Regions from separate parts of the Nocardioides sp. W7 genome, predicted to be linked through region 1. Evidence: predicted binding sites of a transcription regulator. Region 1 holds the regulator's gene; each other region holds the start of a gene.
What was found. The regulator LexA, encoded in region 1, represses DNA repair genes until DNA is damaged. The targets are predictions, from matches to a motif close to TCGAACANNTGTTCGA.
Positions count from the first base shown of each region.

Region 2: recA (recombinase RecA) is a predicted target of LexA. The motif match lies at 5,479-5,494, and genes of this name have one in related genera.
Region 3: MUB56_RS21115 (HNH endonuclease signature motif containing protein) is a predicted target of LexA. The motif match lies at 1,977-1,992, and genes of this name have one in related genera.
Region 4: MUB56_RS02565 (HNH endonuclease signature motif containing protein) is a predicted target of LexA. The motif match lies at 4,639-4,654, and genes of this name have one in related genera.

Region 1 is NZ_CP095078.1:1,924,195-1,931,899, forward strand. It holds gene MUB56_RS09110 (sugar phosphate isomerase/epimerase family protein) at 1-653, shown strand, start outside; gene MUB56_RS09115 (sugar phosphate isomerase/epimerase) at 723-1,676, shown strand; gene MUB56_RS09120 (ATP-dependent DNA helicase) at 1,743-3,719, shown strand; gene MUB56_RS09125 (MXAN_6640 family putative metalloprotease) at 3,731-5,296, opposite strand; gene lexA (transcriptional repressor LexA) at 5,376-6,092, opposite strand; gene MUB56_RS09135 (LysM peptidoglycan-binding domain-containing protein) at 6,367-6,699, shown strand; gene MUB56_RS09140 (hypothetical protein) at 6,810-7,181, opposite strand; gene MUB56_RS09145 (mismatch-specific DNA-glycosylase) at 7,282-7,705, shown strand, end outside.
Region 2 is NZ_CP095078.1:4,121,828-4,129,532, forward strand. It holds gene MUB56_RS19455 (sirohydrochlorin chelatase) at 1-111, shown strand, start outside; gene MUB56_RS19460 (DUF3037 domain-containing protein) at 193-579, opposite strand; gene MUB56_RS19465 (HipA family kinase) at 576-1,352, opposite strand; gene MUB56_RS19470 (hypothetical protein) at 1,468-2,154, shown strand; gene MUB56_RS19475 (PPK2 family polyphosphate kinase) at 2,185-3,027, opposite strand; gene MUB56_RS19480 (phosphoribosyltransferase family protein) at 3,027-3,521, opposite strand; gene MUB56_RS19485 (regulatory protein RecX) at 3,548-4,180, opposite strand; gene recA (recombinase RecA) at 4,286-5,341, opposite strand; gene MUB56_RS19495 (DUF3046 domain-containing protein) at 5,531-5,725, opposite strand; gene MUB56_RS19500 (methyltransferase domain-containing protein) at 5,755-6,891, opposite strand; gene MUB56_RS19505 (GNAT family N-acetyltransferase) at 6,961-7,449, shown strand; gene MUB56_RS19510 (right-handed parallel beta-helix repeat-containing protein) at 7,453-7,705, opposite strand, start outside.
Region 3 is NZ_CP095078.1:4,506,816-4,514,520, forward strand. It holds gene MUB56_RS21110 (endonuclease/exonuclease/phosphatase family protein) at 1-568, opposite strand, end outside; gene MUB56_RS21115 (HNH endonuclease signature motif containing protein) at 681-1,925, opposite strand; gene MUB56_RS21120 (SDR family oxidoreductase) at 2,293-3,030, opposite strand; gene MUB56_RS21125 (LysR family transcriptional regulator) at 3,134-3,979, shown strand; gene MUB56_RS21130 (Ig-like domain-containing protein) at 4,075-7,705, opposite strand, start outside.
Region 4 is NZ_CP095078.1:525,168-532,872, reverse strand. It holds gene MUB56_RS02585 (DUF6623 family protein) at 1-420, shown strand, start outside; gene MUB56_RS02580 (S8 family serine peptidase) at 446-1,675, opposite strand; gene MUB56_RS02575 (hypothetical protein) at 2,207-2,347, shown strand; gene MUB56_RS02570 (hypothetical protein) at 2,366-3,097, opposite strand; gene MUB56_RS02565 (HNH endonuclease signature motif containing protein) at 3,342-4,586, opposite strand; gene MUB56_RS02560 (M28 family peptidase) at 4,805-5,770, opposite strand; gene MUB56_RS02555 (sigma-70 family RNA polymerase sigma factor) at 6,762-7,463, opposite strand; gene MUB56_RS02550 (hypothetical protein) at 7,465-7,705, opposite strand, start outside.

The DNA.
Region 1 (7,705 bases):
CCGCGCAGCGGCTCGGCGTACGCACCGTCGTCGGGTTCACCGGCTCCTCGATCTGGAAGTACGTCGCGATGTTCCCGCCGGCCACCGAGGAGATGGTCGCTGCCGGCTACCGCGACTTCGCCGACCGCTGGCACCCGATCCTCGACGTGTTCGACGAGTGCGGGGTTCGGTTCGCCCACGAGGTGCACCCCTCCGAGATCGCCTACGACTACTGGACGACGAAGGCCGCGATGGAGGCGATCGGGCATCGCGAGGCGTTCGGGCTGAACTGGGACCCCTCGCACTTCGTGTGGCAGGACCTGGACCCGGTCGGCTTCCTGTGGGACTTCGCCGACCGGATCTACCACGTGGACTGCAAGGACGCGAAGCGGCAGACGGGCAACGGCCGCAACGGCCGGCTCGGCTCGCACCTGCCGTGGGCCGACCCGCGCCGCGGCTGGGACTTCGTGTCGACCGGCCACGGCGACGTGCCGTGGGAGCAGTGCTTCCGGATGCTCAACACGATCGGGTACGACGGGCCGATCTCCATCGAGTGGGAGGACGCCGGCATGGACCGGCTGCTCGGTGCGCCCGAGGCGCTGGCCTTCGTGCGCCGGCTGGCCTTCGACGCTCCTACGGCGGCCTTCGACGCCGCGTTCGCCACGGACGACTGAGTCGGTCATCCAGCTCCAGCCCGGGCCGCCGGCCCGGGTCGCACCAGGAATCTCGGGAAGGACAATCGCATGTGCTTCGGCTATGACGGCGAGGGCGCCCTGCGCCGCTCGCTCGAGGAGAAGGGCGCGAGCCGCCGCTCGCTGTTCCGGGGTGCGGCCCTCGGCGCCGCTGGGGTCGCCGCTGCTGGATCCGGGCTCGCCTCTCCGGCGGTCGCGGGCGGCCGGCACGGGGGCGGCCGCCCGCACGGCGTACCCCACGACCGGATCAGCATCCAGCTCTACACGCTCCGGGCGGCGCTCGGCGGCACGCCGGGCTTCGACGCCGTACTGGAGCGGCTCGCGCAGTACGGCTACGAGAAGGTGGAGCTCGCCGGCTACTACGGCCGCACCGCTGCCCAGCTCCGCGACTTCCTCGACGGGCTGGGCATCCGGGCCTCGTCGAGCCACGACGGCATCAGCGCCGACGCCACCGCGCTGCGCACCAAGCTCGAGAACGCCGCGACCCTCGGACAGCGGTACGTCGTCGTACCCTTCCTGGCCTCCAGCAGCCTGGCCGAGTGGCAGGGCTGGGCGGACCGGATGAACGCCGAGGCGGCGCTCGCCCGTCGGTACGGCCTGCGCTACGGCTACCACAACCACGCCCACGAGTTCACAACGGACCTCGGTGGCGGGGTGACGCCGTGGGAAGTGCTCACCGAGCGGCTCGACCCGCGGCTGGTGCACCTGGAGATCGACCTCTACTGGGTCTACACCGGCGGCATCGGGGTCGGTGCGGCCGACCCGGACCGGTTCGCGATCGACGTGATCCGCAGGGCGCCGCAGGAGGTACGCCAGTTCCACGTCAAGGACCGGGACGAGGCCACGGGGGACATGTGCGACCTCGGCACCGGCGTCGTGGACTTCCCGCGGATCTTCCGCCGCCATACCGCCGAGGAGTACATCGTCGAGAACGACACTCCCGACGTCAGCCCGCTCACCAGCGCCGCGGTCGGCCACCTGTACCTCGAGCACGTCCGCTTCTGACCCGGCCGCGTCGGGGGCCTGGGGACAGGCGCCTCGGCGGTCGGCGGAGACGTCTAGGGTGCTCGGGTGCCCGAGACCCCCGCCGTGACGCAGGTGCTGTCCGCCGCCGTCCAGGCGCTGGGCGGTCAGGAGCGTTCCGGCCAGGTCGCGATGGCCGAGGCGGTTGCCGCCGCGATGACCGACGAGCGTCACCTGCTGGTCCAGGCCGGCACCGGCACCGGCAAGTCGCTCGGTTACCTCGTGCCCAGCCTGCTGCACCGCGAGCGGGTCGTGATCGCCACCGCGACGCTCGCCCTTCAGCACCAGCTGGTCGAGCGCGACCTGCCGCGACTGGCCGAGGCGGTCAAGGGCGTGCCGGGTGTCGACACGTCGTACGCCGTGCTCAAGGGCCGCTCCAACTACGCCTGCCTGCACCGGGTCCGCGAGGGCGTCCCGGACGAGCAGGGCGCGCTGGTGCAGATGCCCGAGGGGTCGATGGGCGCCAAGATCCTGGAGCTGCGGGCCTGGGCGGAGAAGGCGGCCGAGGACGGCGGCAGCGGCGAGCGCGACCACGCCCCGCGCCACACCGACAAGGAGTGGCGCCAGGTCAGCGTCAACCACCGGGAGTGCCTCGGCGCCGCCAAGTGCCCGTTCGGCCAGGAGTGCTTCGCCGAGCTCGCCAAGGAGAAGGCGCACCGCTCGCACCTGATCGTCACCAACCACTCGCTGCTCGCGATCGACGCGATCGAGGGGGTGCCGATGATCCCCGACTACGACGTCGTCGTGGTCGACGAGGCGCACGAGCTGACCGCCCGGGTCACCCAGGCCGCCACCGACGAGCTCTGGGCGGCCGAGGTCGAGCGCTCGGCCCGTCGCTCCCAGCGCCACGTCGACGGCTCGGAGGCCGACGACCTCGCCGATGCCGCCGACGCGCTGCGGGCGGCGATGGGGGAGGCCAGCCCGGGCCGGTTCGAGCAGCTGCCCGAGCAGCTCTCCGACGCCCTGGCGCTGGTGCGCGACGCCGCGCGCGCCTGCTACTCGGCGTACCCCAAGCCCGACAAGGACGGCGACCCCGACGCCGGTCGCACCCAGGCCCGGGGCGCGGTGCAGGAGGTGTTCGCGACCGCCGAACGGATGGCGTCCGGCTCCGACGCCGACGTGCTCTGGCTGACCGAGGGCTCCGAGCGGCTCCCGCCGCGGCTCTGCGTCGCGCCGCTCCAGGTCTGGGGCACGATGCGCGACAAGCTGCTGACCGACAAGACGGTCGTGATGACCTCGGCGACCCTGATGCTCGGCGGCGACTTCGGCGCAGTGGCCACCGGTGTCGGGCTCAAGGCCAGTGAGCGGGTCCTGGAGGGCGCGCCCGCCGACGCGCACGCCGCCGGCAGCGGCCTGCCGTGGCGCGGCATCGACGTCGGCTCGCCGTTCGACTACGGGCAGCAGGGCATCCTGTACGTCGCGCGCCACCTGCCGCCGCCCGGCCGCGACGGCCTGGTCAAGGCCCAGCTCGACGAGATCGTCGAGCTGGTCGACGCGGCCGAGGGGCGCACGCTCGGGCTGTTCTCGTCGCGGCGGGCCGCCGAGGCCGCCGCAGAGGTGGTCCGCGAGCGGCTGCCGCACCTGACCACGCTCGCCCAGGGCGACGCCCAGCTGCCCGAGCTGGCGAAGCAGTTCGTCGCCGACCCGCACACCTGCCTGTTCGGCACCTTGTCGCTGTGGCAGGGCCTCGACGTGCCGGGCGAGACCTGCCAGCTGGTGCTCATCGACCGGATCCCCTTCCCGCGTCCCGACGACCCGCTGATGTCGGCGCGCCAGCGGGCGGCCGACAAGGCCGGCGGCAACGGGTTCATGCAGGTCGCCGCCACGCACGCCGCGCTGCTGATGGCGCAGGGCGCCGGTCGACTGATCCGCACCACCTCCGACCGCGGCGTCGTCGCCGTCCTCGATCCTCGGCTGGCGACCGCTCGCTACGGCGGCTTCCTCAAGTCCAGCCTGCCGCCGATGTGGACCACCACCGACCCGGCCGTGGTCCGCAAGGCCCTGGCCCGGCTCGCCGCCGGCTGAGGCCTGAGCGACTACGCCAGCGCGCGGACCTGCACCCGCAGGGTCAGGTCGTCGTCGAGCGAGCGGCCCCGGCAGGAGTGGACCGTGCCGCGGCCGCAGCGGTAGCGGGTGGCGGCGTTGACCAGCGTGACGTCGACGTACCTGACCCGGCCGGCCGCGAACGGGAGCGTGATCCGGGCGCCCCCCGACCGGTCGACCCGCACGACCCGGGTCCGCAGCCGGCCCGACTCCTGACGCACGGTGAGGACCGCGGCCGTCGGTCGGCTGCGGCGCGGGAGGTCGACGGTGATCCGGAGCCTGCCGGCGCGCCGGGACGCACCGGTGTCGGGTCGGTAGCGCAGGGTCCCGCTGCCGAGGTGGTCGAGGGTGAGCGCGGCGCGGCGGCTCTGCCCGCGCGCGACCCGGGCGCTGCTCTCCGGCGTGGTCGCGGGGTAGCGCGAGCCCTCCGCGTAGCTGCTCCTGGGATGGCGGTTGGCGGCGGAGAACCGGGCGACGGTCGCGGTCATCGACCGTCCGCGCTCGCCCAGCACGGCCTCCACGGCCTGGATCGAGTACGCCGGTCCGGCGGCTCGCTCCCAGATCTCCCGGATGATCGTGGGCAGCCCGCCCTGTGCGCGTGGCTCCACCTCGCTGAGGTGGCGGAAGAAGATCCAGCTGCCGTAGACCCGCATCCCCTCGCCCTGGTCGAGCGGGACCCCGGGCTGGCTCATCGGGCTGTTCCGGAGGTACTGCACGTTGTCGTTGACGCCGTCGTACACCTCGTCCTCGACCCAGGTGGCCGTCGACTCGAGGAACCACGGGTCCTCGGTGAGGTCGTAGGCCAGCTGGACCGCGTGGAAGTACTCGTGCGCGAGCGTCACCTGGAGGTTCTCGGTGGGGGTGTGGGACGGGAACTCGGCGAAGTCGTTGTCGAGCGCGCAGTACGCCGTGGCGCTGCGCTGCTGGGCGCTCGTGACTCCCTCGGGGGCGCAGTAGCCGTAGATCCCGTCCCCGCGGGTGCCGCTGTCGACGAGGTAGACGTCGAACTGGTCGAGTCCGCCACCGCGGATGCCGTCCGCGACCGGGCGGCGGTAGCCGGCGCCCGCGTAGGTGCCGCTGACCTCGGCCAGGGTCGTGAAGACCAGGTCGACGTAGTCGGGGCGGCCGTTGCCGTTGCCGTCGGAGAGATCGGGGGCGTCGGAGGTCTGGCGCGCCCAGTGCACGCAGAAGCCGTCCTGGCACGCCGCGGTCGGCTGGGCGCCGGCCCGGTAGCCGAACTGCTGGGGGTCGGGGTTGTCCGTGGGTCGGGCCAGGATCCGATCGGCCTCCGCCCGGCGGGCCGCCGGGAGAGCGGTTCGGCTCCGGGCGAGCTCGAGCAGCACCAGGCTGGCGTCGCGGCCCGACGAGCTGCCGCGCAGGAGGCCGTCCGCCTCCTCGAGCACCTGGGCGGCGCGGGCTGCCGGGCCCTCGATCGGGTGTCCGACCGGCTCGCCGTCCCAGCCGCTCGCGCCTGAGGCGGCGCCCGGCTGAGTCAGCAGCGCGGCGGCGAGGACGGCGGCGCCGACGGTCGCGAGCAGCGTGCGGTGGCGTGCGGGCACGAGGTCTCCAACCGGGAGGGAGCGGGCGGGCAATCCTCGCACGCCCGCCCTCGTGAACGGCCCGGTCCAGCCTCCTCGCTCAGACCTTGCGCAGGACCGCGGTGACCTTCCCCAGGATCGTCGCGTGGGTGCCGTCGATCGGGTCGTAGGCCTCGTTGTGGGGCATCAGCCAGACCTTCCCGTCCTTGCGCTTGAAGGTCTTGACGGTGGCCTCGCCGTCGAGGAGGGCGGCGACGATGTCGCCGTTCTCGGCGGTCTGCTCCTTGCGGATCACCACGTAGTCACCGCTGCAGATCGCGGCGTCGACCATCGAGTCACCGGCGACCTCGAGGAGGAAGAGCTCACCCTCGCCGACCAGCTGACGGGGGAGCGGGAAGACGTCCTCGTAGCGCTCCTCGGCCAGGATCGGTCCGCCGGCGGCGATCCGCCCGAGCAGGGGGACGTTGGTCGGCACCGGGGCGGCGTCGCCGACGCCGGTCTCGTCGTACGACGACTCGTCGGCACCGGAGAGGGCACGCCGCGCGGCCATCACCTCGGGCAGGAACACCTCCAGCGCGCGCGGCCGGTGCGGGTCGCGCTTGAGGAAGCCCTTCTCCTCCAGCGACTTCAGCTGGTGCGCCACGCTCGAGGAGCTCGTCAGCCCGACGGCGTCACCGATCTCGCGCATGCTCGGCGGGTAGCCGCGCTTCTCGATGCAGTCCTTGATGTGCGCGAGCACGCGCTGCTGGCGCGGGGTCAGTCCGGTGGCGTCGGGCGGCCCGTCGGGCAGCTCGCGGACGTTCTTCTTCGTGGCCATGGTGATGCCTTTCGCCGGGATGCTCGTGGGCTCACCGTACCGAGATGCGGCTCCGGCTTCAAACATGTGTTCGAAGGGCGTGTCGTCCCGATCCGTTCGAACAAATGTTCCCCCGGTTCTTGATTTCGTTCGAACAGGTGCTCTAGTCTCGCACACATGTTCGATCGAACGTCTGATCGACCAGCTGGCCAGCACCGGACTGTCGGTGGGCGCGGATAGACATTCGCTCGTGGCCAGGCACCCAGGCTGACCGCCACTTCCCCAGGAGGTCCCGATGAGCACGATGCAGATGTCCGACCTGTCCCTCACTCGCGGCGAGCTCCGGCTCACCCGGCGCGGCCGGCTGGTGATCTTCCTGCTCGGGCTGACCCTGGTGCTCGGGATCGGCCTGATGCTCGCCGCCGGGTCGGTGGCCACGCCCGAGCCGGGCACCGCGGAGCCCACGACGGTCGTCACGGTCGGCACCGGCGAGACCCTCTGGGACATCGCGGCAGGTGCGGCCGAGGACGGCCAGGTCCAGGAGATGATCGAGCACATCGAGCGCCTCAACGGCCTGGAGTCGACGGTGCTCCTCGCCGGCCAGGAGCTCCGGGTCCCGACGGAGTAGCGCCACCACAGACTTCGCCAGCCGCTTCGACCCCGGCTGGCGAGCCGGGGAAGACAGGGGCGGGGCCACGAGGTGGCCCCGCCCCTGCGGCGTTTCGGTGTCCGAGGGGGTCAGCGGGCCGCGCGCCGGCCACCGGGCGGGCGCGGCGCGGGCGGGGTCCGGTCCGCCGTCTCCGACGGCACGGGGGACTCCGGTGACGGCGGGGGAGCGGTGATGCCGAGCCCGCGGAGCAGACGGGCGACCATCATCAGGCCGAGGAAGAGGCAGGCGATCGCGCCGGCCGAGGCGAGGGCGAGGAACAGCCAGGCGCGCTCGTCACCGGATCGGGCGCTCGCGCCGAAGTCGATGGCGGCGTACACAAGGTAGCCCCAGGCGACGACCGCCAGGGTCACCCCGACGGCGAGCAGCAGCAGTCGGGGGCGGAAGGTCCGCGGTGGGCGTGCGGCACGTCGCGACCCTGCTCGCTTTCCCTCGCCCGCCACGCCGGTCATTGTGTCGCACCGACCCACACGGTGTGGGAGGACCCGCGCATCCGGCGGCAGCTCCGTGCCCTGAGTTTGGTGCGGCCCGGAGAGTGAAGACGTGGAGGTGCTTCCGGACATCGTGGGTCCTGAGCCGATCGTGGTCTTCTGCGGCCTGGCCGGCGCGGAGTCGACCAAGTGGCGCGAGCACTACTACGCCTCGCCGGGCAACAGCTTCTGGGAGTCGCTCCATCTCAGCGGGCTGAGCCCCCGCCGGCTGCGCCCCGACGAGGACCGGCTGGTCGCCGAGCTGGGATTCGGGCTGACCGACCTGGTGGGGCACTGGGACCCGCGCTGGGTGGAGGTCGACGAACTGGCGGCGAAGGTGGAGCGGTGGCGACCGGAGTGGCTGGCGTTCACCAGCAAGGGCGTCGCGCACGAGGCCGCGCGTGCGCTTGGTCGCCCGGGACGGCCGCACCTGGGAGTCCAGGACTGGTACGTCGGGCCCGCGCAGGTCTTCGTGCTCCCGGGGACGAGCGGCGCCA
Region 2 (7,705 bases), 2.2 Mb from region 1:
CTCGAGGCCGGTGCCATCGCGGTCTCCGCCCCCCTCGGCGCGCACCCCGAGGTCGCTCGCACCATCCTGGCCCGCTACGCCGTGGGCGCCGTCGAGCTCGTCCCCGTCTGACCCGCCAGCAGCAGTAGAGGGCCGAGTCAGCACTACTGGTGCTGACTCGGCCCTCTGTTTCTGCTGTCTCGGCGGTGGTGGTCAGCCGACGCCTACGAGGCGCTTGCGGAGGCGCGCTAGGTCGGCGGGGGGGTCCTCGGTGACGCCGCCGTGCACGGGTCCGGGCTGCAAGACGGTGCTCTTGGGTGCCTTCAGGAAACCGAAGCGCTGGCCGATCGGGTGGCCGGCCGCGGCGCCCCCGCGCCGGTCACCGGCGCAGACCCCCTCGACGAAGGCGAGCGCGTCGCAGACCTGGTCGAAGTCGAGCTGCGGGGCGAAGGCGGCCAGCCGGTCGCGGTCGACGTCCCAGGAGACGTCGAGGTAGTCGGTCGCCTGGCAGTAGAGCACCACGCCGACGTTGAGGAACTCCTCGCGGTCCACCCGCGGGACGCAGCGCAGCACGACGTACTGGTACGAGAACGAGGTCATCGGACCACCTCGGGCAGCCACTGCCGGGTGGCCAGGCGCGCGGTGAGGAACGCGACGTACGCCGCCCGTACGGCGTCCGGGGTCTCCGCCCCCGGGACCGGCTCCAGCCAGACGTCGGGCACCAGCGAGAGGACCTCGGGGAGGTCGTCGGCCGACAGCCGGGCGCGCACGTCCTCGTCCACCGCCGGCAGCGCGCCGGCATAGCGCTCCAGGACGTGGTCGCTCAGGTCCCAGGGCTGGGCGGCGAAGCGCTCGGCCGCGCCCTCCTTCGCCAGCGACCCGCCCGGCCAGCCGTGGTGGAAGTACAGGGACGCGCCGTGGTCGATCACCCACAGGTCGCCGTGCCAGACCAACAGGTTGGGGTTGCGCCAGGACCGGTCGACGTTGGCGCAGAACGCATCCAGCCAGAGCACCCGCGCGGCGACGTCCGCGCCGGTCGGCACCTCGCCGTCGTACCCGAACGAGCCGGGGAGGAAGTCGACGCCGAGGTTGAGGCCGATGCTCGCGCGGAGCAGGTCCTGGACCTCCTCGTCGGCCTCGTAGCGGGCGATCTCGGCACCGAGGTCGAGCGCGACCAGCCGCGGCGTGCGCAACCCGATCCGCCGGGCCAGCTCGGCGACGATCGTCTCGGCGACCAGCACCCGCACGCCCTGCCCGGCGCCGCGGAACTTGCACACGTAGGTGCCGAGGTCGGCGGCCTCGACGATCCCCGGGAGGCTGCCGCCCTCCCGCAGCGGGGTGACGTAGCGGGTCACTGAGACGGTCGGAAGCACCGGGCAACCATATCGGTGTCCGAACTCCGTTTAGGAGGCCTCTTATGAAGGTAAAGAACGGACAGCGGCTCGGGCCGCTGCCTCCCTCCCGAACTCCCAGAAACGGACAACAGTCTTGCGCGTACGCCGCCTCCTGGCCGCCCTCGTCACCACCGGCCTGATCGCCCCCACCGCGGTCATCGTGGGCTCCTCCACCGCTCCGGCCTCTGCCGTTACGGCCACCTCCATCGTCCCATCGGCCGGCCGCACCCTGATCAGCGCCTACAGCGCACCGATCGCCTTCGGCGACACCCTCAGCACCAGCGTCAATGTCCTCGGTGCCGACGGCGAGGACGTCTATGTCGGCAGCATCACCGTCGACCGGCAGATTGCCGGCCGGTCGACCTGGACGCGCGTTGCGAGCAACCCCAGCGCCTACCTGTACACCAGCCTGAAGGCCGCGGGCAACGCGACCTACCGCATCAGCTACAGCGGCGGCACCACCAGCAGGGGCGTGCAGTACGCGCCCACCTCGACCGACGTCACCGTCAAGGTCCAGCGGGACATGGTCGTGCAGGGCATGAGCGGGCGTCAGGCCGGCTTCAAGGGCAAGCTGAAGCCCAAGGGCAAGGTCAAGATCATCGTGCAGAAGAAGGTCGGCAAGAAGTTCAAGACGTACAAGAAGCTGCGCACCAACCGCAAGGGCCGCTTCACGATCGTCCTGCCGGCTCCGAAGCACGGCAAGTTCACGTGGAAGATCACCTTTGCGGGCAGCAAGAGCTTCACCAAGAGTGCCTTCAAGGGGACGACGTTCAAGCGCTGACGTCACCCGAACCCTGACTGACCGAACGGGTCAGGCGATCGGCTCCTCGCCGGTCAGCCTGGCCCGTTCGTGCGTCACGTCGAAGTCGGCCACCGGCCACTGCGGGTCCAGGCCGCGCAGCGCCTCGAGCAGCAGCTGGGCGATGGCCAGGTCGCGGTACCACTTCCGGTCGGCCGGTACGACGTGCCACGGCGCCGCCTCCGTGCCCGTGCGCTCGAGAGCGATCTCGTAGGCCTCGCGGTACGCCGACCAGTGCGCCCGCTCGTCGATGTCGCCCGAGTTGAACTTCCAGTGCTTGGCCGGGTCGTCGAGCCGGGCCAGGAGTCGCTCCTTCTGCTCGGCCGACGAGATGTGCAGCATCACCTTCACGACGGTGGTGCCGGACTCGACCAGGCGGTGCTCGAAGTCGACGATCGCGTCGTAGCGGCGCTCGATCTCCGCCACGCTGGCCAGCCCCCGCACCCGGGCGATCAGCACGTCCTCGTAGTGGGAGCGGTCGAAGACGCCGAGGTAGCCCGGTCCCGGCAGCGCCCGCTCGATCCGCCACAGGAAGTCGTGGGCCCGCTCCTCCTCGGTGGGCGCCTTGAACGAGGTGATCCGCACCCCTTGGGGATCGACGAGCCCGACGGTGTGCTTGAGGGTGCCGCCCTTGCCGGAGGTGTCCATGCCCTGGAGCACCAGCAGCAGACGACGTGACGCGCCCGCCTGTCCCTCGGCCCAGAGCCGCTCCTGCAGCCCGGCCAGCTCCTCACCGAGGTCGGCCAGGGCCAGCCGGCCGGCCTTCTTGTCCCCGTCGAAGCCCGGTGTCGCGTCGGTGGCGATCGCGCGGAGGTCGACCGGACCGGCCGGGACGCGGAGCAGGTCGGCGACCATCAGTGCGCCCCTCCGCCCCGCCGGTCGACGAGCGGCGGCTCGGAGGACCACGGGAAGTTGATCCACAGGTCGGTCCGGCGCCAGACGTAGTCGGCGTGCACCACCGTGCGCGGCTTCTCGTAGATCACGGCGGTGCGGGCCTCGGCGACGTGGTCGGCGCAGAACTCCTGGACGATCTCCAGCGTCCTGCCCGAGTCGGCGACGTCGTCGGCGATCAGCACCTTCAGGCCGGACAGATCGACCGCCTGCGGAGTCGGCGGCAGCATGATCGGGACATCGAGACGCTGGTCGACGCCGGTGTAGAACTCCACGTTGACCGCCGACAGGTTCTTCACGTCCAGCGCGTAGCCCAGACCCATCCCCAACCCCAGGCCGCCGCGGGCGATGGAGAGCACCAGGTCGGGCTCGTAGCCGGAGTCGACGACCTGTCGGGCCAGGTCCCGGACGGCGGTGCCGAACAACTCGTAGGTCAGGATCTCGCGCTCGTCTGCCACGGGAGCATTCTGGACCCCGACCCGGGTCAGTCGTCCAGCTGGGCCTCGTCCGGCTCGTCCCGGCCGGCCGCCTCGAGCTCGTCCCTGACGACGGCGAACGACAGGCCCGACCCGTAGCCCTTGCGGGCCAGCATGCCGACCAGCCGCCGGGTCGCCACCGTGTCGTCGACCCGGGTGAGGGTGCGCAGCTTCTTGCGGACCAGGACGCGGGCGGCCTGCTCCTCGTCGCCGGGGTCGATCTCGCCGAGCGCCTCGCGGGCGACCTCGTCGTCGATGCCCTTGCGGCGCAGCTCCTGGGCCAGGGCCCGCTTGGCCAGCGCCTTGCCTCCTCCGGCGCCCCGGCTGGCGACCCAGGCGCGTGCGAACGCACCGTCGTCGACCAGACCGACCTCCTCGAACCGGTCGAGGAGGCGGGTGGCGATCTCGACCGGCACGTTCTTCGCGGCGAGCTTGTCGCTGAGCTGCTGACGACTGCGGGCCTGCCCGGTCAGCTGGTCGAGCAGAATCTTGCGAGCCACCGCCTCCGGGTCGGCGTCGGGACCGACACCGACCCGGTCGGCCGGTGGCGGTGCCGGCGGGGCGGACGCGCGGCGCGTCCAGGCGTCCACCCCGACCGAGACGTCACCGGCCCACGACGGCGCGGGTCGGTCCTCGTGCATCACAGCGTCCCCTCTCGGGTCACCGGGTTTCGACACGGTCGCTGCGCGACCTGCTCAACCACCGTCCACGGTCGCTGCGCGACCTGCTCAACCACCGCCAGCCGATCAGAAGTCGTCGACGCCGACCGGCTCGTCGGCCAGCTCGGCGACCTCGGCCGGGGCATCGGCCTGCGGGCCGACCCCGAGCTTCTCGAGGATCTTCTTCTCCAGCTCGTTGGCCAGGTCGGGGTTGTCCTTGAGGAACTTGCGGGAGTTCTCCTTGCCCTGACCGAGCTGGTCGCCGTCGTAGGTGTACCAGGCGCCGGCCTTGCGGACGATGCCCGCCTCGACCCCGACGTCGATCAGGCCACCCTCGCGGCTGATGCCCTTGCCGTACATGATGTCGAACTCGGCCTGCTTGAACGGCGGGGCGACCTTGTTCTTGACGACCTTGACCCGGGTCCGGTTGCCGACCATGTCGGTGCCGTCCTTGAGGGTCTCGATGCGACGCACGTCGAGGCGGACCGAGGAGTAGAACTTCAGCGCCCGGCCACCGGTGGTGGTCTCGGGCGAGCCGAACATGACGCCGATCTTCTCGCGCAGCTGGTTGATGAAGATCGCGGTGGTCTTGGAGTTGTTGAGCGCACCGGTCATCTTGCGCAGCGCCTGGCTCATCAGCCGGGCCTGGAGGCCGACGTGGCTGTCGCCCATCTCGCCCTCGATCTCGGCGCGGGGCACCAGAGCGGCCACGGAGTCGATGACGATCAGGGCGAGCGCACCCGAGCGGATCAGCATGTCGGCGATCTCGAGCGCCTGCTCACCGGAGTCGGGCTGGGAGACCAGCAGCGCGTCGGTGTCGACACCGAGAGCGGCGGCGTAGTCCGGGTCGAGCGCGTGCTCGGCGTCGATGAACGCCACGATGCCGCCGGCCGCCTGCGCGCTGGCCACCGCGTGCAGGGCGACGGTCGTCTTACCCGACGACTCCGGGCCGTAGATCTCGACCACCCGGCCGCGGGGCAGGCCGCCGAGGCCCAGCGCCACGTCGAGCGCGATCGAGCCGGTGGGGATGACCTCCAGGGGGGCGCGCGTCTCGTCACCGAGGCGCATCACCGAGCCCTTGCCGAACTGCTTCTCGATGTTCAGCAGGGCGGCGTCGAGGGCCTTGTCGCGATCTCCAGCCATGGCCGGACCTTCTTTCTTCGCTCGTCGGGTGTCAGGCACGTCGGCGACGCTAGAGCGGACCACCGACAGCACCTGATCAGCGCCATCGAAGCTGTGGAGAACCCGCCCCGGCGTCATGCCTGTGGACCCAACCTAACCCGAACACGTGTTCGATCCCAGGATCGACACGCGCGTGTCGCGCCGGGTCGGTCAGCGGTCGGTCTCGGGCAGCCCGAGCGCCTGCCACACCGCGGCCCAGACCTCCTTGGGCGGGACCCCGGCGTCCAGCGCCTCCTGCGCGGTGCGACCGCCCAGCGCGCTCATGACGTGCTGGCGGGCCCAGCTCGGGGCGTACGCCGACCCGAGCGCGTCGTCCATCCGTGACCAGAACTCCGTGTGCCTCACGCCGAGGAAGCGTACGGACCCGCCCGGAGTCAGGACCTGCGGGCCAGCAGGTCGATCCAACGCTCGCCGCGCGACCCGACGCCCTCGCCCCACTCCTCGACCCGCCAGCCCGCGCCCGCGGCGACCGCGTCGAGCGCCTCGCGCGACCAGTAGGTGAACCGGCGCGGTGCCGCGACGCTGCCGTGGGTCGACCAGGCCTCGCCCTCGCCCTCCTTGACGTCCAGGTGCAGGACGCCGCCGGTCCGGGTCGCCGCGGCCAGCCGCCGGAGCACCTCCGGCAGGTCGGCGCGTGCGACGTGCAGGAGCGAGGCGCTCGCCCACACGCCGTCGTACGGCGTGCCGGGGCGGCGCGGGTCGTCGAGGTCGTCGCCCAGCGGGTCGAGCACGTCCGCCTCGTGGCCCTCGGCGCGCAGCAGTTCCACGAACCGCTCGCTGACGTCGGTGCGGCGCACGCTCAGCCCGGCGTCTTCGAGCGCGCGGGCGTCGCGACCGGGTCCGCTGCCGATCTCGAGGACCCGGGCCCCGGGCGCGAGCGCGGCCGCGAACCGGTCCCGCAGGTGGGCGTCCGGGTCGGGGAGTCCCGCCCGGCCCTCGCGGTAGGCGCTCGCGAAGTCGTCGTACGCCGCCACGGTCGACCGCGCGACGGCCGCCCGGACGTCGTGGGCGTGGTGGACCAGGTCGTGCAGGTGGTAGCGGCCCAGGCTCTCGACGGTGAACTCGCTGCCGTTGCTGCGCCGCCCGCGCCGCTGCCAGGCGTCGGCGGGCACGGCGTCGTACTGCGCGGCCACCGACTCGGCGGCCGCCACCAGCTCGGTCGCGACCAGAGCGGGGTCCTGCCGGTCGTAGCGCTCGGCGAGCGCGGTCTCGTCCTGGTCCCAGTTCGCGAACAACGGGTCGTCCTGGTCGAGCATCAGCCCCACTCGCTCATCGAACACCCGGTGCACGTCGCGCACGTGGCAGGCGTACTCCAGCACCGACCACACCCCCGGCTCCGGGCGTGCGACGGCGTCGGGCGCGGCGAGCAGCACCGGCCAGAGCGCGGCGTTGGCGCGCACCAGCGCGCCCAGTTCCGCACGCGCGGGCGCCTCGGCGACGTAGCCGCACTCGGGGCAGGGCTGCTGCAGGACCCAGGTCCAGTCCTTGGTGTCGGGCTCGATCACACTCATGAGCCGATCCTGTCCGGCTCCGCGCACCAGGGCCACGGACTTCCTGCCAACCTCCGCGAAGATGGCGCCATGCTCGTGCGCCCCGCCACTCCCGCCGACCTGCCCGCGATCAAGGCGATCTACGACGTCCAGGTCGCCGACGGCATCTCGACCTTCGACCTCGACCCGCCCGGTCTCGACTACTGGGCCGCCCGACTCGCGAGCACCGAGGCCGGCGACCACCTGCTGGTCGTCGAGGACGGCGGGCCGGTGCTCGGCTACGCCTACTCGTCGTCGTACCGGCCGCGGCCGGCGTACCGCCACACCCGCGAGACCTCGGTGTACCTCGACCAGTCGGCCCTGGGCCGCGGCCTCGGCCGGGCGCTGTACGACGAGCTGCTGCGCCTGGTGCGCGCGGACGGCATGCGCACCGTGGTGGCGGTCGTCGCGCTGCCGAACCCGGGCAGCCGGGCCCTGCACCGGGCGTGCGGCTTCGAGCCGGTCGGCCTGCTGCGCGAGGTCGGCTTCAAGCACGACCGGTGGATCGACACCGAGTGGTGGCAGCTCGCGCTGGCGTGAGCGTCAGCCCGCGCAGCCCACGGTCGCGAAGCCCGAGCGCGCCCCCTCGACGACGTTGTCGCAGGACACCACGTTGCCGGTCAGCCCCTGCTGGATCCAGAAGCCGTAGCCCTCGGCGTCGACCACGGCGGTGTTGGCGCGGAAGACGTTGTCGAGCCCCCAGCCCTCGACGGCCTCGTGCACCTGGAAGCCGTCCTGGAGCGCCCGGGTGCCGCGGTTGCCCTCCACGAGCCAGCCGTTGCCCTTCAGGTCGATC
Region 3 (7,705 bases), 2.6 Mb from region 1:
CTACGGCATCGACCGTCCACGACTGCGGCACGGCGAGGTGATCGATGCTGAGCAGATCCTCGAGATGGTGGGGCTCCCAGGCGGTAGGCACCTGGAGCGAGAGGCGTTCGACTGCTGCCAACAAGTACCGCCTGCCCGCCATCGAGCCCGCCCATTCGCGGCCCGACAGGGCATGGTTCCAATCTCCGCCCCACACCGTCGGACGCACGCTTTCCACCGCCGCGACGGCCTCGGCGGTCTTCTCCGCGGTGGTACTACCGGTCCAGGGACCGTGGGTGCCACACGAGCGCCACGGGAGAACGGATGAACAGACCCGCAGACCCTCGATCACGACCATCGCTGAGGCGCCGTGGGGATCTGGCTCCGGCCGCATCGGCAGGCGGGACGCTACGGCCGCCCACCGTCGCTCGGGCATCATCAACTGCTGCCCAAGGTGCACGTCGTATCCCGGGAGCTCGAAGCACTCAGAGACCTCGGTGAGCAACATGACGTCGCAATCCATGGAGTCGACCAGGTCTCGATGGCGAGCGTCCCAACGCCCCTCGAGATTCCAGGTTCCAATGCGCACGGGTGCAGTCTCGCGGGGTGCCACATGTCGGGCGTCAGGCGCACCCGCCCCTCTACTCGGCTACTCCGTGATGCGCCCCATTCCGTAGCCGCCCATGACCCGCCACCCCGGCCTACGTTCGTCGGTGGAAGCGGACGCCGCCGTCGGGGAGTCGTCCTGAGGTGTAGGTCGGGTCGTGGGCTCGGTGGTGATGGTGGGAGCAGAGCAGCATCCCGTCGGCGAGGTCGGTGCGGCCGCCGGCGGCCCAGGGAGTGCCGGCGTGATGCGCCTCGCACCACGGCGCCGGGACCCGGCAGCCCTCGGCTCGGCACTCGCGATCGGTCAGGGCCAGGGCGCGGCGTTGGGCGCGGGTGAAGAGGCGTTGGGAGCGGCCGAGGTCGAGGACCTCGCCCTTCCCGCCGAGGACGGCCGGGACGAGGTGGGCGGTGCAGGCCAGGCGACGGGCTTCGTCGGCGGTGATCCGGTCGGCCGAGTCGCCCGGTGCCGGGTTGCCGAGGGTGGCGGTGCCGAGCTCGGCGCGGAGCGACTCCAGCGACATGGTCACGACGAGGGTGGTGGCGTCGCCGCCGTGGATGGGGAGCCGGGTCGGGTCGAGGGTCTCCAGGAGTTGGCAGAACGCGCGGGCGGTCTTGCGGCCGTGGGGAGTCCGCGGTGCTTGGGCCGGTTCCGGGTCGGCGTCGTCGCGGCGAGGGTTGGTGAAGGCGTGCAGGTACGTCGCGAGCCGAGCCGCGGACGCGTCCGGGATCAGTCCGGTGATGCGGGTGGTCCCGTCGCCCATCGGCCGCAGTCCGAGGCGCATCCGCTGGTGGGCGGAGGCTTCGAGGTCGGCCAGGTGGCGGGCCTCGACGCCCTCGGCGATCTCCGGGGCGACGACGTCGAGGATCCGGCAACCCAGGCGCCCCAGCTCGACCGGGTCGAAACGCGCGGCATACCCCACCAACGCGGCCTCCGCCCGGTCGACCACAAAGGGGTCGACCTCGGCCGGCAGCTCGGCAAGAGACACCGCGATCGCCCGGGCCTGCGCGAGGTTCACCTCACCCTCACGCACCGCAGCAGCCAGCACCGGGCGGTCGGCCAACACCAACGCGAGGCGAAGATCCGCAGCACAGTCACCACGACGACGCCGCGTCGCGGCCGCCACCCACGCCCCGACGTCCCGCGCACCCGACTCCTCGGCCACGTCAGAAGCGTCGGCGGTGACCCGCAGTCGCAGCTCGCCCACCCGGGTCTCGATCGCGGCCAGCTCGACCAGGGCGGCGGCCTTGTCGGTGGTGGTCATGAACGCCGGGTTCACGTCAGCGACCGACTTCAGGGCACCGTCAATGACCTGGGCGGCGACCCGGATCGGGTGGTCCATGCGAGCCTCCGAGAGCTCCACAAACGCTGCGGAATGATGCCCCAATTCTAGTCGAACGCACGTTCGACCGCTTGGATCTTCCACAGGCCCTCGCACGCCGTCTTGCGCCGTCCTTGACCCGGCGTTCGAGTGGCATCGACGCACGCAATCTGCCGCTCGGCATCCTCACGAGAAGGTGCGTCATTGCGCCCGTTCAGGCCCTGCGCAGCGGGACGTCATTCCGGAGCATGGGCTCCCTGGCCTCAGGGAGCGGGACGACCCTGGCCGCAGGGAGCGGGACGACCTACTGCACCTCCAGCAGCAGCCGGCTCTCGGTCGGTACGGCGAGGCTCGCACACGTCCGCGCCAAGAGCCGGTGCTGCACACCTCACCAGGGCTGGATGCCCTCGTCGTCGCGGAAGGTGCCGGTCGGTCCGCCGTCGGGCAGCGTCGCGAGCTCCAGGAAGATCGCGGCGCCCTGCTCAGGCGTACGGAACCCCTGGAAGCCGTTGAGGTCGGTGGCGACGTAGCCGGGGCAACCGGCGTTGATCAGGATGCCGGTGCCGGCGAGCTCCTTGGCGTACTGGATCGTGACGGCGTTGAGGTAGGACTTGGTCGGTGAGTACGCCGCCGAGATCGGGCCGACCGCCGCGGCCTGCGCGGTCTGCAGCGTCAGCGAGCCGACCGTGCTCGAGACGTTGACGATGCGCGGCGACGAGGCGCGGCGCAGCATCGGCAGCATCGCGTTGGTCACCCGGATGACGCCGATGACGTTGGTGTCGACGACCGCGAGGACCTGGTCGGGGCTGACCTTGGTGGGCTCCTGCGGCATCCCCCCGGTGATTGCGGCGTTGTTGACGAGGACGTCGAGCCCGCCCTGCGCTTCGAGCTGGGCGGCCGCGGCGGTGACGCTCGCGTCGTCGGTCACGTCGAGTGGTACGCCGAACACGTCGAGTCCGTCGGCCTGAAGCTTGCCCACGGCCTCCTCGCGCCGGCCCGTGTCTCGTGCGCCGACGCCAACGCGGTACCCGAGGCGGGCCAGGCCCGCGGCGATCTCGTAGCCGATGCCCTTGTTGGCGCCGGTGACCAACGCTGTCTTCTTGTTCTCGGTGCTGTTCTCTGCCATGCCACGATCATGTGCTCGCACCGGTGCATCGATCCAACACCGATCGGGTCGGGACCGATACCGCCGCGGTATGAGGCCAGGTGAGCCGCGTAACCTCGACGAGGTGGAGACCCGCGAGCTGCGCTACTTCGTCGCCGTCGCCGAGGAGTCGCACGTCGGCCGGGCCGCCACGCGTCTCGGGATGGCCCAGCCGCCGCTGTCGCGCGCGATCGCTCAGCTCGAGCGGCGCCTCGGCGCCGACCTGTTCGTACGCACACCGCGCGGCGTGACCCTCACCAGCGCCGGCGAGACCCTCCTGCGCGAGGGTCGGGCGGCGCTCGCCGCGGTCGAGGCGGCCGAGCGGCGTACCCGCCGGACCGTCGAGGCGGCCGGCCGAGCCTCGGTGGTGCTCACCGCCAAGGCGGGTGCGTCGAGCGAGCTGATGGCCAAGCTGCTCGACGCCTATGCCGCCGAACCCGATTCCGTCGACGTCGACGTGGTGCTGAGCGCGCCCGGGCACCAGGCCCCGATGCTGCGCGACGGGCGCGCCGATGTCGCGATCCTGCACCGGCCGTTCGACGACCTGAGCGGGTTCGACGTGGACACGCTGCTGGTCGAGGAGCAGGTCCTGATCCTGCCCGCCGGCCACCCGCTGAGCACCCTGACGTCGATGACCGTCGCCGAGGCGACCTCGATCCCCGACCTGCCGACGCCACGCTGGCCGCACCTCGACGGCACCTACCCCGCCGGGCCCGGCCCCGAGCTCCGCGACCTGACGCAGGTGCTGCAGCTGGTGCGACTCGGCCGCACCGCGATCGTGCTGCCCGAGTCCGCCCGCGCCAACCTGCGCGACGGGCTGGCCGTCGTACCGCTCTCGGACGCCCCACGGGTCACGACCGTCATCGCCTGGCCACCGCACAGCACGTCGCCCGGCGTGGCCGGGCTGGTACGCACCGCAGCGCGTCTGTAGGAAGTCCCCACCGGCCGACCACCTCGGTGCTCGCCGGTGACAGCTGATCGGGACAGGCGGGTGGCCCGCCGAACGGGCCACCCGCCACCTCCGGGCTAACGGATCCTGATCGTGTACGTCGTCGTCCTGCCGCCGGCCTTCACGACGATCCTCGCCGCGCCCTTCCGCTTGGCCAGGATCCGGCCGGCGGCGTCGATCTCGGCGACCCCGGTGGCCGACGACCGGTACGTGACCTTGACGCCGGTCGCGTTCGCCGGGGCGTACCTGCCGGTGACGTAGACCGACTGGCCCACCTTCATCGACTTCGGTACGACGGCGCGGACCCTACTGACCTTCGCCTTCGACCGCGTCCCGACGACCGTCACCTTGATGCGCGCCGACAGCTTCGTGCCGGACGCACCGGGTCGCACGCTGATCGCGGTGATGGCCACCTTCCCGGTCCGCTTCGCCCGGACGACGCCCGTCGAGCTCACGGTCGCGACCTGGGGGTTGGACGACCTCCACACCACTGCGCCGCCGTACGACGGACGACCCTCGCTGTAGTAGACGCCCTCCTCCAGGCGGAGCTTCCCTCCACTGACCAGTCGCAGCTGCGACTGGTTCAGCTTCACCTTCGTCACCACCGGCGTGACCTGCGCCGGGAGCAGCCCGGTCAGCGCCGCGCCGAGCTCGGACGTCGCCTGGTCGATCCGGGCCTGGCTCGCCGTCGGGTCACCCAGGACCTGGGCGGCGTCGACGAGCTCGGCCTGCAGCCTCGCCCACGAGACCGGGGTGAACCGGTCGCCGGTGTTCGACAGTGCCTTCGCCTGGTCGTACACCGACCGCAGGACCGTCTTGTCGGGCGCCGCGGGCGGCTTCACCGTCAGGCCGTCCAGCGCGGACTGCAGCCCGATGGTGGCCTCGTCGAGCTGGGACTGCGTCTTGTCGGCCCGGGCCTCGTGGACGGCCTGCGCCGCGGCCAGTGCCTCGCGCAACGCGCTCGCCGACGCCTCGGTGTACTCGTCCAGGTCGAGTGCCACCTCCTGGGCCGCGGCGATCAGGGTCGCCAGCGCCGTCGGGTCACCCCGTCGCTCGAGCGCCGCCACGGCCTCGTTCACCGCTTCGGTGGCGGCATCGATCTGCGCCTGGGCGAACTCCGTGCCGTCGTACACCGCCTGGGCGCCGGTCGCGCCCTCGATGACGCCGGTCAGCACGCCCCAGGTCGACGTCGTGTAGTCCTCGGCCGAGAGCTCGGACACCTGGGTCAGGGCCTCTCCCAAGGCCGACTTGTCGGCCGCCACCACGACGTAGTCGAGCGTCGCGCTGGCCCGGTTCCCGGCGTTGTCCACCACGGTCTGGGTGATCGTGTGCGCGCCGGGCGCCGTCGAGTAGCCCCTCTGGACACACGACGCCACGCCGGAGGTCGCGTCGGTGCCCAGGCACACCGGCTCGTCGGGCACCTCACCCTCCTGGACCACCCCGGCCGGCCACTCGCCGAAGGCCGGCACCGGCTTGGTGCCGTCGACCTTCACGGTGAGCGACTGCTCGACGGACCTGTTCGACGAGGCGTCCGTGGCGGTGTACCGCAGCACGTGGGTGCCGTCGGAGTCGACCGGCACCGGTGCCGTGTACGGCGCACTCGGCTCGTCGTCCAGCGCGACCTCCACCGAGGGCGAGGGGTCGACGTCGTCCACGGCCCGGACGAGCAGCGTCGTCGGCTCGGTGATCCACCCGTTGTTGCCGTACGCCGTCGTCTCGGCCGGTGCTGCCGACACGGTCGGAGCCCGGTCGTCGGCCGCCGGGGCGGCCGCGTCGGAGACCCACAGGTCGGTCAGCGACGGATCGTAGTAGCCGTCCTCGGGACCGTCGTAGAGGTACTTGACGCTCACCTTCCCGTCGCCGTCGACGTCGAGCGCGGCCGGATCGTCCACCAGCACCTGGTAGTTGGACAGCGTGTTGCCGACGACGCCCTCGTTCGGCATCAGGTACCTCACCTGGCGGACGAGGACGTCGTCGACCAGGATCTTGTAGAGCTTGGGTCGGGTCTGCACCACCCCGACGGTGCTCGCGGCCGAGGTGTCCGCGGTCTCCCGCATGCTCAGCACGAAGGGCTCGCCGGTGGTCACGTCGACGTCCACGCTGTACCAGCTGCCGTCGCGCGCCCAGGTGAAGCGGCGCGTCAGGCCGCCCTCGGTGTTCGTGCCGCCCACCGGGATGGTGGAGCGGTAGTCCCATCGCAGGTTGTGTGCCAGCTCCGTCGGGCCGGGCTGCACGTTCGCCGGGGCATTGCCCGTCGTGCCCGAGCCGCCGTCCCCGAAGTCGACGAAGTCGGTCGTCCCGGTGATCGCAGCCGCGCCGGTGGTGTTCCAGCCCTGGCCCTTCGGTCCGTACCACTTCATCCGGGTGCCGCTCGTCGCGGTCGCCAGCACCGAGCCGCGGTCGACGAAGTCGACGGTCGCCGACTGCATCATCGGCAACCAGTACTCCCCGCCGCCGTGCACCGTGACCTCGACCTGCCGCGACCCGCCGGGCGGGATCGTCACCAGCTCCGAGGGCGCGCCCGCTTCGAGCACCCGGGCCACCGACCGTGCCGCCAGCTGCCCGGTCACCGCTGTCTCGGCGTTGTTGCGGACCGTCGCGGTGACCGTCCACCGCCCGGTCTTCGGGTAGGCACCGACGCGCTCGCCGACGACGACCGAGTCGACCGTGACATCGGCGGCGACGCGCAGGAAGGCGGTCGTCGGGACGGAGAAGGTCCGCTGCCGGTCGCCGTACGAGACCGTCACCTCGGCGTCGGCGTCGTACGACGCGCCGTTGCGCGCCCCCTGCGGCACCGCGAGGGTGAACGGGAGCTCGGTGGTCTCCCCCACCGCCACCGGTCCGCCGGTCAGCGTCATCGGCTCCGCGAGCCCCGGCACGCTCACGACGGCCGAGATCGAGTCGATCCGTGAGCCACCGGTGTTCTCGACCTTCACGACGCCCGGGGCGCTGTCGCCCGGGCTCACCGTGCCGATGCGGGGCAGGGCGACGGCCGCGGGAGGCGACGCGACGGCGAACGAGTACTCGCCCGGCTGCAGCCGCACCACGGTCTCGCCGGCGGCCTCGTCGACCGACACGTCCAGCACGCCGGAGGCCGACTCGCTGAGCGGCTCACCGGACACCGTCGCGTCCGACGGCTCGATGGTCGGCAGGTGGACCTGCGCCACCGTGGTGGCGGGCACCAGGACGTCCAGCGCGTAGACCTGGCGGTCCCGCGCGTCGATGTCCACCTGGATCTTCCCGCCGACGCTGTGGACCTTCGCGCCCACGGTCTTCAGCGTGCCGAGCTGCGGCCGTACGGCGAACTCGGCGAACCCCGGCTTGATCGGCTGGATGCCGGCGGCGTAGCGGCTCATCATGGTCAGCGGCCCGCCGGTCCAGGCGTGGTTGAAGGTGCCGGCGTCATCCTGCTCGGGGCCGGCGAAGAACTCCCAGAGCGTGGAGTGCTCGGGGTCGTTGACCATCGGGGCGTAGCGGTCCTTCATCCGCGCGACCGCGTCGTCCGGGTAGCCCATGAGGTACAGCGCCTCGAGCACGTACTTGTCCATGTAGGGGCTGGACTTCTTGACGTTGACGAGCACGTCACGGATCTGCTCGTACTGGGCCGGGTCCGCCAGGCCGGCGTACACCGCCAGCGCGTTCGCGCGGTCGTCGGCGCGTCCGTCACCCGTGGACTCGTAGTAGCCCTTGCCCTCCACCCAGAGCTTG
Region 4 (7,705 bases), 1.4 Mb from region 1:
GGCTTGCTCGTCGAGCGCACAGGGTTCTACATGCGAATCAAGGCCGCCCAAGCGGCCGAAACATGGTTGCACTACGCCCCGGCGTCGCATCTCAGCGTCTTCGGCTGGCCCGTTCTGCTTGGGGCATTGATCGAGTTCCGCACCAGTGGCTCTGCCCACTTGGCACAGGTTGACATATGGAACGGCGCCAATCAGCTGGCCTCGTCCGGGGGGATGCGTGCGACGTCGACGATCGGTGAACCCGGAGAGGGCGCGCAGTTCGCACACGGGCGCCTCATGGTGCCGCTGGCAGATGCCCCGCAGTCTGATGCCGCGATTGGTGTTTCCATACTTATTCGACTGCCGCTGGACAGGTCGGGCAAAAGTTCGACAGATATTGACACTCTCAGCATCGTCGGGGTAGGCCTTGAGTACGGCTAGTGAACGCTGCCGCCCCGAGAACGATCTAAACAGATTGCATGGCTCGCAGCACATCGACTATTCCAGCACCCTGGAATGTGCGCTCTCGTCCAAGGTCAGTTGCCGTTGTACACAATATTTGCTTCACGAGCTCGGGACGGCCGATCAGTTCGGGATTGCGGGCGAGCAGCATGGCTGCAGCTCCCGAGACATGCGGGGCAGCTTGGCTAGTTCCGTCCTTCGACGCCGTTGAATTGGGCCCACTGGCGGAAGTGATGTTCTCGCCTGGGGCGAGAAGGTCGGGCTTGTGCCGACCGTCGGCGGTCGGACCCTTGCTGGAGAAGTAGCTTGCCCCATAGCGAAGCGGCTCGAGGCGGTGGGTTGCGCCGACTGTGATGACGTCATCGGCGTTTCCAGGATCGGTAATACCCAAAATCGAATAGCCGGCCCCGGCTGTACGGAATCCGGCCGAGGCAGCGAACCCGGCGTTTCCTGCAGCTGCGACAACGACAACTCCGGAGCGTACGAGTCGTCGCGCCTCCTTGCAAACAGGTGTCCAGCCGCACGCGTCGCTGGCTGGATTGTAGGGAATTGAGAGACTGAGATTGGCCCCGCAGACCTGCAGATGGCGGGGATCTTGAGCGTTTACGGCTTGGATGTACTGCATCGCCAACAGGATGCGATCTTCCCACCCGAAGTCCTCGACACCGCCGGCACCGCCGCCATCGACAGCGTCGACTACACGTAAATCCCAGATGTTTATGTCGGGGCAAATTCCGTGAACGGGCTCTCGAGCCTCGTGCGGTCCCGATCCCGCGAGAATTCCGGCGACATGAGTGCCGTGATTTGATCTCGGCGGACTGTAGCGCGGTGTCGTGCCATAGACACGTACATGCGGTTCGAGCGCCTTTACCAGCGATTCACCACGCTGCAGAGACTGCGACAACGCGACGATGTCGACTTGGGTGAAGTCGATGGTCCGCGTTACTCGACTACCAGAGCCTCCGCGCGCTTTGAAGGCGGGGTGGCGGGCATCGACGCCGGCGTCAAGGATCGCCCAAACAAGGCTAGAACAGTCGACACTAAAGACTGACGAAGCAGCATCGGCCTTGATCGTGCGCCGTGACGTCGAGACCGCGGTCTTCGAACGACGATTGAGGTTGATGCTCGCTACGAGCGGACCGGATTCAGATCCAGCGAGGTCTCCTTGCCGAGATGACCAGTGTTTGCGAAGGGCCGCAACCATCCGATCGACATCCGCGATGGCACCTGGCAACTCGCCAGGGAAGGCACAGTCATATCCCCACACTCGCGCGATCACATTCACAAGCCAGGCGGCCCGACGTGTCGCTCCGGAGTTCAGGAGGTCCTCAGCTTGGTCGTCTCTGATCTCGCCGGACGCCGACCTGAGATCACCGCGGGCAGAGTCGGCCCGGAGCAGTTCTGCCACCGCTGACCGGTCCATCTGGGAAAGCACCGCAGCTACGTCGGCCCACGATGTGTAGGGCAGCAGAGCGACAATCTGGTGTAGGGCAGGTCGGACAAGAATCCAGGATCCGAAGGCTGCTAGGCCATCGCTTTCATCGCCCGGCGGCTCATCGGCACGGTTATCACGGCTCTGACTTAGATCGCGAATTCTATCGCCCTCACCATCGCCTCTAACGGGTGGCGGTAGAAGCAACCTCGCTGCAACTGGTTGAAGGTCTGGCCGAGTGGGCTGGAGCGGAGGCGCGTTTCGAAGGGCCTGCTGCAGCGTTTCTACGTCGAATGCCGACGCCGAACTCCGCTCGATTAGAAGTGCCGGGCGGTGATCGGCACCCCAGAGGGCATACTCACGCCAAACCTCGTAGCGTATCGGACAATCGACGGCATCGAAGCGCAATCGATCCTCGACGAGAAGCCGCTCGATCTGGTCGCCAGGGATTCCGGTCATGGTGCAGGAACTTGATCCACTGGTGACTCTCGCCTAGGCCTCGTCGTCTCCGAGATCACCCTGTTCCTCCCATGCGACGTCGCCGCTGGCCACGGAAGCCGTTCCGAGGGGTCCAAGCAGCTTGACCTTGTGGGCGCGAAATAGTGGTGTCGCGGCCAAGCTTGAGAACACGTCATTTGCAGACATGGTCGACTTCAACGTGAAACCAGCTGAGATGTCACCCAGTTGAAGACCGGAAACGTTCGGGCTGCCGGCGGCTTCGAGTTCGAAGCTTGAGCCACCCTCGGCACTGGCGAGGAATGTCATCGATTCCACGTCGGTCACTGAAGTGACGATTCGCCGGCGGAGGTCCCATGTCCACTTGTTGACCTCCCCGCGGACGTGGTCCCAAAACTCGTCGACATCAGCGATGCGGCGGAATCGCGCGCCCTTCATGGCGAGCGCGAACGCGTTCTTGTCATTGAGCGTGATCTTCACGCCGGCCTTCGCCTCGGCTACGAACTTGAACTTCGGGTCGAGCGTGGCCGCCGCCTTGGTCTCAATGTTGCAGCCGCTCGTCGCCGAGGGTGACCAATCGGCAGGGGTGGGATCTTCTACAACATCGATCGAGACCCCCGCCCGTTTGGCCAAGTTGCCGACGACCGTCCATGTCCCTGCGTCCGGCACGACGATGTCCCCGAGTTGCAAGGGCTGGCCGGGCGGGTATGAGAAGTGCATCGAGTACTGCGCCCGCACCTGTCGGGTGATATCGGCAGCAAAACCCATCATCCACTCCTCGCGTAGGGGTCACCTTCGTCGGCAGCCACATCATGGCTTATCAAGTTGGTATCCGCACTCGTCGAGACTGGAACGACCGAAACCCGCCGTCGTCGAGTCGTGGCATCCGGAGGTTCGGCTAGACGCCGGCTACGACGAGCTGTCCTACCACTCATGCCTATGACGTAGGGGCCAAGCATGCCTAGGCAAGGACTGGTGCGTCATACCCCCGCCAATGCCCTACCAAGCCGGTTTAGGTTCGTCGGTGGAAGCGGACGCCGCCGTCGGGGAGCCGCTCGGAGGTGTAGGTGGGGTCGTGGGCTCGGTGGTGGTGGTGGGAGCAGAGCAGCATCCCGTCGGCCAGGTCGGTGCGGCCGCCGGCGGCCCAGGGGGTGCCGGCGTGGTGGGCTTCGCACCACGGGGCGGGGATCTGGCAGCCCTCGGCGCGGCATTCGCGGTCGGTCAGGGCCAGGGCGCGGCGTTGGGCGCGGGTGAAGAGGCGTTGGGAGCGGCCGAGGTCGAGGACCTCGCCCTTTCCGCCGAGGACGGCGGGGACGAGGTGGGCGGTGCAGGCCAGGCGACGGGCTTCGTCGGCGGTGATCCGGTCGGCCGAGTCGCCCGGTGCGGGGTTGCCGAGGGTGGCGGTGCCGAGCTCGGCGCGGAGCGACTCCAGCGACATGGTCACGACGAGGGTGGTGGCGTCGCCGCCGTGGATGGGGAGCCGGGTCGGGTCGAGGGTCTCCAGGAGTTGGCAGAACGCGCGGGCGGTCTTGCGGCCGTGGGGAGTCCGCCGCGCTTGGGCCGGTTCCGGGTCGGCGTCGTCGCGGCGGGGGTTGGTGAAGGCGTGCAGGTAGGTCGCGAGGCGGGCAGCGGAGGCGTCCGGGATCAGTCCGCTGATGCGGGTGGTCCCGTCGCCCATCGGCCGCAGTCCGAGGCGCATCCGCTGGTGGGCGGAGGCTTCGAGGTCGGCCAGGTGGCGGGCCTCGGCGGCCTCGGCGAGGTCGGGGGCGATGACGTCGAGGATCCGACGACCCAGGCGCCCCAGCTCGACCGGGTCGAAGCGGGCGGCGTACGCCACCAACGCGGCCTCGGCCCGGTCGACCACGCAGGCGTCGACGTCGGCCGGGAGCTCGGCGAGGGACGCCGCAATGGCCTGGGCCTGGTCGAGGTTCACCTCACCTTCACGGACCGCCGTTGCCAACACCGGACGGTCGGCCAACACCAACGCGAGGCGGAGGTCGGCAGCACAGTCACCACGACGACGCCGCGTCGCGGCTGCCGTCCATGCCCCGACGTCCCGCGCACCCGACTCCTCGGCCACGTCACCGGCGTCGGCGGTGACCCGCAGTCGCAGCTCGCCCACCCGGTCCTCGATCGCGGCCAGCTCAACCAGGGCGGACGCCTTGTCGGTGGTGGTCATGAACGCCGGGTTCACGTCGGCCACCGACTTCAGGGCACCGTCAATGACCTGGGTGGCGACCCGGATCGGGTGGTCCATGCGAGCCTCCGAGAGCTCAACAAACGAGTGCGTGATGATGCCCCCATTCTAATCGAACGCACGTTCGACCGCTTGGATCTTCCACAGGCCTTCGGCACCCACGACGAGGTGGCCGACCCCTCAATCTGCCCGGCGGGTTCAGCAAGGAGGGTCCAGGTCTGCGACCGCGTTTCGCGCCCGTCCGACTCGCGCGGCAGCAGACTGCAAGGGAAGGCAGCTCAGCGCAGCCAGGCCAGCACGACCCGCGCGGTCCGCTCCAGCTGGGCGGGCTCGACCACGGCGGGGACGTCGCCGGGGGAGTGGTAGCCGGCGTACGGGGTGCTGCCGAGGCGGACGGCCGGCATCGCCTCGCGGGCGAACGACCAGTGGTCGCTGGAGCGCTGGCCGGTCTCGGGGAGCGTGGGTACGCCGGCGCGGGCGGCCGCCGCGAGCACTCGCCGGGTGGGCGGGTCCAGGTTGTCGGCGGGGCTGCCGACGGGGACGGCCGGGCCGACGCCGACCCGGTCGAGCGAGATCATCCCGCGCAGGGTGCGCCGCTGCTCGGGGGTGAGCGAGGCGACGTACGCGCGCGAGCCGTAGTGGTGGTGGGAGTCGCCCTGGCCGCGCGGCTCCTCGGAACCGAACGCGATCAGCACGACCGGCAGTCGGCTGCGCCGTCCGGACAGGGCCTCGGCGACGGCGAGCAGGACCCCCACCCCGGACGCGTTGTCCTCGGCACCGGGCGAGCCGACGACGGTGTCGAGGTGGGCGCCGACGGCTAGCCAGGGCTCTCCGGGTCGGACGTCGCCGCGGGTGGCGAGCACGTTCACGGACGGGCCGGCCGCGACGGGGCCGTTCCAGGAGTAGCCGGCCGGTGTCGGGAAGCGTTGCCGCTCGACCTGCCAGCCCAGCTCCTCGAGCCGGCGCTGCGTCCAGGCTGCTGCGCGGAAGTACGCCCGGGTGGTGCCGGGCCGGGGGCCGATCTCGTCCGCGAGGTGGCGGACGGCGGCGGTCGCTGTACGGACCCGGACGTCGTCGGGCGAGACGCGCGGCTCGGGCTCCGCGGAGGCCCGGGGCGGAGTCGCCTTCGGTGTGGGGATGGGCGTCGGGGCGGCCGAGCCGGACGTCGGAGCGGCCGGACGCGGCTCGCCCGAGCACCCCGCCGCGAGCGCGGCGAGCGTGAGGAGCGCGGCGGCTCGGCGCATGCCCCGAGTCAACCAGGGCGCACCGATGATGGGGTCGTGCGTCGGACTCTCGGAATCGTGTTCGTGCTCCTCGCGCTGGCCCTGGCCGGCTGCGGCGAGGTCGCCGGCCCCGGCTCACCGGCCGAGCGCGACGCCGTGCGCGACGCCGAGCGCGACGCCGTGCGCGACGCCGAGCGCGAGCACGAGGTCGCGGCCGACCCCGAGGCACCGTCGACGAGATCGTCGAGGCCGGCCGGCCGAGCGGGATCGAGGTGTCGGGCACGGGGGAGGTGCTGGTGTCGTACCTGGTCGAGTCCGACGACGACGAGGGACCGCAGGCCTCCGCCTGGAGGTTGTACGACGGCGAGCGCGTCCTCGCCGACGGGCACGCGCACCGGGTGTCGGAGGCGAGCGCGAGCCCGGGCCTCTGGGCCCTCGAGGCGGGGTTCCTGCTGCAGCGCGACCCGGCTCGCCAGCGGTACGAGGTGCTGGGCGTCGACGGCACCCTGACCCCGGCGACCCGGTCCCCCGAGCCGCTCCCGGTCGAGCCGGGCGACCTCCAGCTCGACGACTACGCGAACCTCGTCTTCCGGCCCTCGACCGGCACCGTGTTCGCGGCGCCGCGCAGTCCCGCCGGACGTTCGGCCCAGGGACAGGCGGTGGACGAGACCGGGGGCGTCTGGGTCCTGGGTGAGTGGGGTGACGAGCTGCCGGTGCTGCACTCGGCCGACGGTGGGTCGAGCTGGGAGCGGGTCCCGATCTCGCTGCCGCGCGACGCCCACCCGCTGGGGATCGCGGTGGCCGGCGACCGGGTCGTGGTGCCGCTCGCCGGTCTCGACGAGGACGGCGGCGAGCGGCTGCTCTCCCTGCAGGTGCGCGACGTCGCAGCGCCGGGCGCCGAGCCGTGGCGCGCGGTGCCGGCCCAGGTCGGCGCGGGCGAGCAGTGGTTCGGCGCCGATGTCGGCGTGCTCCCGGACGGCCGGCTGCTGCTCTCGGGGTGGGACCAGCCGGGCTACGCCGTCCCGCTCGACGGCGGCGCCTGGGAGCCGCTCGCGCTGCCGGACGTCGGGGGCGACGTCGACGGCTGGTCGGTGCGGACCGCGGGCGGCCGGCTGTACGCCCTGAGCTGGCGGCTGGCCTCGGCGTACACCTCCGACGACCTGGGTGAGACCTGGGACGTGCTGCCCAGGTAGCGCTCATCCGGGTCGGGTCGATCGACCAGCGCCCGTACCGCCGGGTCACCCGCCAACGCCTTCCGAGCCCGGTGCAGGCGGACGCGGGCCGTGGCAGGGCGGACCCCCAGCGCCGTGGCGAGCTCGGCCGTCGTCACGCGCTCCCACTCGACGAGCCGGAGGATCTCCCGGTCCCCGGAAGGCAGCCGGGCCATCGCCGCTGCCACGGTGGCCGTCGTCAGGCTGTCCTGGTCGGCCACCGGGGAGTCGTCGGGGCGGTGCGCGAGCTCAGCGGCGGCGCTGCCTTCCCGTGCCTGCCGGCGGTGGTTGGCCTGCAGCACCTTCTGCGCCGTGCCGAAGAGCCAGGCCCGGCGCATCATGGGCGCGGGCAGGTCGACCCGCCGACGCCAGGCGATGGCGTAGACCTCCGCCACGTCGTTCTCGGCGTCGGCGGCGCCCCGGCGGCGCAGGTAGGCGATCAGGTCGTGGACCGTCGCGCGGTAGAGCTCCTCGAACTCCTGACCGGTCAGGGGGCGACCCATGTCACGGGACCCGGTGCTCGGCGGGCACCGCAGCGGGCAGGTCCGGCATCAGCTCCGGGACGCAACGCGTGTACTCCACGAGGGGCCGGCCCACTGCCTCGGCGTCGCGTCCTCGGGCGGCCGCCACGACGAGCGGGAGGTAGGCGAAGACGGTGTTGTCCAGGTAGGGCTCCCGCCGGGTCGCACCCGTCTCCGAGTCGGTGACCCACTGCTTCTTCCAGGTGAGCGTCTGGAGGGCGTCG